2 regions of the Rhizobium sp. BK312 genome follow, and region 1 is predicted to be linked to the other one. Evidence: predicted binding sites of a transcription regulator. Region 1 holds the regulator's gene; the other holds the start of a gene.
What was found. The regulator PhoB, encoded in region 1, activates phosphate uptake and scavenging genes when phosphate is short. The targets are predictions, from matches to a motif close to TGTCATNNANCTGTCAT.
Positions count from the first base shown of each region.

Region 2: FHT85_RS06010 (acetoacetate decarboxylase) is a predicted target of PhoB. The motif match lies at 1,471-1,487, and genes of this name have one in related genera.

Region 1 covers NZ_JACHZP010000005.1:430,717-433,924, reverse strand. Annotated here, with positions in the region: gene FHT85_RS17020 (aspartate aminotransferase family protein) at 1-111, opposite strand, end outside; gene FHT85_RS17015 (GcrA family cell cycle regulator) at 536-1,072, shown strand; gene phoB (phosphate regulon transcriptional regulator PhoB) at 1,162-1,845, opposite strand; gene phoU (phosphate signaling complex protein PhoU) at 1,877-2,590, opposite strand; gene pstB (phosphate ABC transporter ATP-binding protein PstB) at 2,642-3,208, opposite strand, start outside.
Region 2 covers NZ_JACHZP010000002.1:275,579-278,786, forward strand. Annotated here, with positions in the region: gene ppk2 (polyphosphate kinase 2) at 1-404, opposite strand, end outside; gene FHT85_RS06005 (3-hydroxybutyrate dehydrogenase) at 552-1,340, opposite strand; gene FHT85_RS06010 (acetoacetate decarboxylase) at 1,546-2,292, shown strand; gene FHT85_RS06015 (patatin-like phospholipase family protein) at 2,329-3,208, shown strand, end outside.

The DNA of each region.
Region 1 (3,208 bases):
GAAATCGAGGTAGCGTTCGCCATTCTCAGTGACCAGCCAGACGCCCTCGCCTCGCTCGAACCGCAGCGGAGCGCGCAAGTAGGTGTCGTAAAGCGGCGTGGTCTCGGCCATGGCCATATCTCCTGATCACAACTTTAAGGACCGATCGCTTCCATTTGATGAAACGGGTCCGAAAAAATCAAAAATGCCGCCTTGCGGCGGCTCGGGCACTATTGATGTTTTGCACCGCGATGTCAACAAAACTGCCGTTTTAGCAGGTGCGAGAAAAGGCTTGCCGGCAAAAGAGATGCGTCGGGCGGCGCCTATGGCAGAAATGCCACGCCCGGACAGCAAGTTGGGGAAAACCTCGAAATCGATTCCTCAAGATTCCCGCGACTCTTGTCACGGAGTCAGCCTCACACTAGGTTAAAAACCAATTGCTAGACTGCATGCGGCGGAACTAGTCACCACAATTTTAGAGCGTTTCGCGCCTCGATACCATGCGAGGCAATGGTGAGGGATTCTGCCATCGGAAACGCGACAGCGGAGACAGGGCATGAATTGGACAGACGAACGCGTCGAGAAGCTGAAAAAGCTATGGTCCGAAGGATTGAGCGCCAGCCAGATCGCTGCGCAGCTCGGTGGCGTGAGCCGTAATGCCGTTATCGGCAAGGTACATCGCCTGAACCTCCCCGGCCGAGCGAAGGCGGGCGGCACGACAACCGCAGCGCGCACGCCGAAGCGCAGCGCAGCGGCACCTCGCGCTGCGACCTACGGATCGCGCGTTGCTACCCGCACGGTGGTTGCCCGCCAGCAGGGCGCAACCATGCTGAAGGAAGAGATCGAGATCGATTCCGTCAACGAAATCCAATATCGCCCGGCATCGAACGTCGTCGTTCCGATCTCCCGCCGCCTCGGCCTGACGGAACTGACGGAGCGCACCTGCAAGTGGCCGGTCGGCGATCCGCTGAAGGACGATTTCCATTTCTGCGGCAATGAGAGCCCAGATTCATCGCCTTACTGCACCTACCATCAGCGCCTGGCCTACCAGCCGGTGCATGAACGGCGTAGGCCGGCCCAGCCGCGTGGCTGAGAGGCTTGATGACTGAGATAAAGAAACGGGCCCTTGAGGCCCGTTTTCTGTTTCCGCCGCTATGTTGATGCCTGATCGGGTATCCCCGCTCAGGCCTCCATGGAATAGCCCGCGCCGCGAACGGTGCGAATGACATCCTGCATATTGGAGAAATTGAGCGCCTTGCGCAGGCGGCCGACATGGACGTCGACCGTGCGTTCGTCGACGTAGATATCGTGACCCCATACGCCGTCGAGCAGCTGCGAACGCGAGAAGACGCGGCCCGGCGAGGACATCAGGAACTCCAGCAGGCGGAATTCCGTCGGCCCCAGCCGCACTTCGCGGCTCTTGCGGTGGACGCGATGGGTTTCGCGATCCAGCTCGATATCGCCGCAGCGCAGCACCGTGGAGAGAACCTCCGGGCGGGCACGCCGCAGCATCGCCTTGACGCGAGCCATCAGCTCCGGCGTCGAGAACGGCTTGACGACATAATCGTCCGCGCCGGTCGAAAGCCCGCGCACGCGCTCGCTTTCCTCGCCGCGGGCCGTCAGCATGATGATCGGCAGGCGCTCCGTCTCCGGCCGCATACGCAGCCGGCGGCAGAGCTCGATGCCCGATACGCCGGGGAGCATCCAGTCGAGGATCAGGAGATCGGGGATGCGCTCCTGGAGACGCAGCTCGGCCTCATCGCCTCTGAGGATCGTGTCGACCTCGAAGCCTTCGGCCTCAAGATTGTAGCGCAGCAGAACGCTGAGCGCTTCCTCGTCTTCTACAACAGCAACTCTCGGAACCATGCGCCTATGGTCTCCTTTCTTCGCTTTCGGATTATTCGGTCACTGCGCCGACGGTATTGGCGGTATCGTCCTTCGGGCGCTCGCCTTCCGGCTGCGCGCCCGTCGCCATGTAATAGATCGTCTCGGCGATGTTGGTGGCATGGTCGCCGATGCGCTCAATGTTCTTGGCGCAGAAAAGAAGATGCGTGCAGGTGGTGATGTTGCGCGGATCTTCCATCATGTAGGTCAGCATCTCGCGAAAGAGCGAGGTGTACATGGCGTCGATTTCCTCGTCGCGTTCGCGGATCGACACGGCCTTGTCCGGCGAGCGGGTCGCGTAGACATCCAGAACTTCCTTGAGCTGGCTCAGCGCCAGTTCGGAGAGATGCTCGATGCCGCGGGCGAGACGGCGCGGGACACCGGTGCCCTGGACGGCGATGACGCGCTTTGCGGTGTTCTTGCCGAGATCGCCGACGCGCTCCAGATCGGATGCGATGCGGATCGAGCCCATGATTTCACGCAGATCCGCCGCCATCGGCTGACGGCGGGCGATGGTAACGATCGCCTTGTCGCCGACTTCGCGCTCGGCATGGTCGAGAACGACGTCGTCGGAGATGACCTTCTGGGCCAGGGCAGCGTCGCTGTTGACCAGCGCGCGTACGCTGTCGCTAACCATCTGCTCTGCCAGGCCGCCCATTTCAGCAATGCGGCGCGTCAGGAACTTCAGGTCTTCGTCATAGGCAGAGAGAATGTGAGTGGAGACCATTTTTCTATCCTCAAGGTGAACTGTGTGAAATGAGCCGCGCGCCTGATATCATCAACCAAAACGGCCCATGATGTAATCCTGCGTGCGGAAATCGTCGGGATTGGTGAACATCTTATCGGTGTCGTTCTCCTCGACCAGGTGGCCGAGATGGAACATTGCGGTACGCTGCGAGACGCGGGCTGCCTGCTGCATGGAATGCGTCACGATGACGATGGTGAAATTCTCCCGCAGTTCGTGGATGAGATCCTCGACCTTGGCGGTTGCGATCGGATCAAGCGCCGAGCATGGCTCGTCCATCAGGATGACCTCCGGGCTGACCGCGACGGCGCGGGCGATGCACAGACGCTGCTGCTGACCGCCCGATAGGCTCGTGCCGGCATCATGGAGCCGATCCTTGACCTCGCCCCAGAGACCGGCCTTCTGAAGACTGCTCTCGACGATATGCTCGAGATCGGCCTTTGAGCGATGCAGGCCATGGATGCGCGGGCCGTAGGCGACGTTCTCATAGATGGACTTCGGAAATGGGTTGGGCTTCTGGAAGACCATGCCGACGCGGGCGCGCAACTCCACCACGTCGATGCTGTCGTCGTAGACATCCTGATCGTCGAGCGTGATCTT
Region 2 (3,208 bases), on a different contig from region 1:
GCCGTCGGCAGATGAGCGGCATAGCGCTGGAAATACCACTGGTGCCGCTCGCGCTCGGTCGGAGCCGGCAGTGCGACCACGCGGCAGACGCGCGGATTGAGGCGCTGGGTGACACGCTTGATGGCGCCGCCCTTGCCGGCGGAATCGCGGCCTTCGAACAGCACAACGACCTTGAGCTTCTTGTACTGCACCCAATCCTGCAGGCGCACGAGCTCATGCTGAAGACGGAAGAGTTCGCGGAAATAGACCCTGCGCTCGAGCGTTGCCTCGCCTTCGCTGACGAGACCTTCGGCAACTAGCTCGTCAATACGATCCTCTTCGAGCTGCATCTCCAGCTCTTCGTCGAAACTGTCGACGATCTCATCCTTGATGCGGCTGAGCGGGTCCTGGGTTTCATCGGTCATTGTGCGCCTCCTGCTCTGTTTTCATGTAGATGCTGCGGCCTAGAGCGTGATTCTGAAAAGTGTTGGCGGTTTTCGGACGGCATCCGGCTCTAGGGGCCGCAGAAAGCCGGCACGCTGCTCAAGCATGTGCCGGCTATGGTTTCAGCATTACTCAGCGGTCCAGCCGCCGTCGACGGAAAGCGTCGTGCCGGTAATCTGCTTGGCGGCATCGCCGCAGAGGAAGACGGCGATGGCTGCGACTTCATCCACAGTCACGAATTCCTTCGTCGGCTGGGCGGCGAGCAGCACATCATGCTTGACCTGCTCTTCCGTCATATTGCGCGCCTTCATCGTCTCGGGGATCTGCTTCTCGACGAGCGGCGTCCAGACATAGCCGGGCGCGATGGAGTTGACAGTCACGCCGTTCTGGGCGGCTTCGAGAGCGATGGTCTTGGTGAGACCGGTAATGCCGTGTTTGGCCGAGACATAGGCTGACTTGAAAGGCGAGGCGACCAGCGCATGCGCCGAGGAGGTGTTGATGATGCGGCCCCATTTGCGCGCCTTCATGCCGGGGATGGCAGCCTTGATGGCGTAGAAGGCAGCAAGCAGGTTGATGCGGATGATCGCTTCCCACTTGTCGTCAGGAAATTCCTCGATCGGGGCAACGAACTGGATGCCGGCATTGTTGACGAGAATATCGAGGCTGCCGAAGGCTTCCTCGGCTTCGCGCACCATGGATGTCACTTCCTCGCCATTCATCATATTGGCGCCGGAGTAGCGGCACTTCACGCCAAAATCGGCCTCGATGGCAGCGCGTTCCTTTTCGATCGCATCGGCATCGCCAAGGCCGTTGATCGTGACATTCGCGCCTTCAGCGGCAAAGGCGCGTGCAATCGCAAGCCCGATACCGCTCGTCGAACCGGTGACCAGCGCATTCTTCGAAGTCAACGAACCCATGATGCAACTCCTGCAATCGTAATGACGTGGTTGGGTAAAGGGAAATGCTCAAGATGGGTGCACACTGCCAGCCGGATATGTCGCTTTGATAACAGTGCGGTTTCGCCTCTCGCCGCAACCCTTCGGCACCTGACACTTCACTGTCATGCAACCGTGCAAATTTGCCGCCGGCGCCTCGCTGTTTCCTCCAACGACGGAAAATACGATGAAGGTCGAAGACATTCTCAAGCATGCCTATGCAATGCCGCTGACCAATCCCTCCTATCCTCCGGGGCCTTATCGGTTCTTCGATCGCGAATATATCATCATCACCTACCGGACCTCGCGCGAGGCGCTTGAGGCCGTCGTGCCCGCGCCGCTCGAAATCGACGAGCCGCTGGTGAAATACGAATTCATCCGCATGCCGGATTCCACTGGCTTCGGTGATTATACCGAGACCGGACAGGTGATCCCGGTGACCTATCGTGGACAAAAGGGCGGCTATGTCCACTCCATGTATCTGGATGACGATGCGCCGATCACCGGCGGCCGCGAGATCTGGGGCTTCCCGAAAAAGCTTGCCAGCCCGAAGATCGTCAACGAGGGCGAAGTTATCGTCGGCACGCTGCATTATGGCAGCGTCCTTTGCGCAACGGGAACGATGGGTTACAAGCACAAGCCGATCGACCAGGGACCGCTTCTGTCCGCTCTCTCGGAACCCAACTTCCTGATCAAGATCGTGCCGCATGTCGACGCCACCCCGCGCATCTGCGAGCTTGTGCGCTACTACTTAACCGATATCACCATCAAGGAAGCCTGGACCTCGCCGGCCGCTCTCGATCTTCGGCCGCATGTCATGGCCGACGTCGCACGGCTGCCTGTGCTGGAAGTGGTTTCCGCGGTTCATTTCACCGCCGATCTGACGCTCGGCCTCGGCGAAGTCGTTCACGACTATCTCGCAGAGCGCAGATAACCAAACCTCATTGCTATTTCATGCTGGAGACGGACCGTGCTTGAACGAAACACCAAGGCCGCAGCCCCAACCATATCGGAAATTGCCGCTCAATATGATCGTGTCGCCCTGGTTTTTCAGGGCGGCGGCGCGCTCGGCGCCTATCAGGCCGGCGTCTACGAGGCGCTTGCCGAAGCGGGATGCGAGCCGACTTGGCTTTCCGGCGTCTCGATCGGCGCGGTCAATGCCGCGATCATCGCCGGCAACGAGCCTGGTCGGCGGCTGCAGCGTCTGGAGCAATTCTGGCAGATCATCTCCGGCCGCAAGATCTGGGCCTATACGCCCGAAGGCGATTTCTTTCGCGATATCCGCAACCGCACCAGCTCGTGGATGACGATGACCATGGGCCAGCCCGGCTTCTTCAAGCCGCGCTTTCCCAATCCCTGGCTGGAGCTGCCGGGCGCAGAAGGTGCCACCAGCTTCTATGACTCGGCAGACCTCAAGAAGACGCTGGAGATGCTGATCGATTTCGACGTGCTGAATGACGGCAAGAAGCGTTTCAGCGTCGGCGCGGTGAATGTGCGCACCGGCAACTTCGTCTACTTCGACACCGATAATATCCGCATTGGCCCCGAGCACATCATGGCGAGTGGCGCCCTGCCGCCGGCACTCCCGTCCATCCGTATCGAGGGCGAATATTACTGGGACGGCGGCATCGTCTCCAACACGCCGCTGCAATATCTGCTCGATCAGGAAGAAGACCGCAGTTCGCTCGTCTTCCAGGTGGATCTGTTCAGCGCCCGCGGCGTCCTGCCGCGCAGCATGCCGGATGTCCTTTCGCGCCACAAGGACATCATGTATTCGAGCCGCACGCGGCAGAACACCGATAATTTCAAGCGCATCCATGGACTGAAGATGAAGCTTCTGGGTGCGCTGA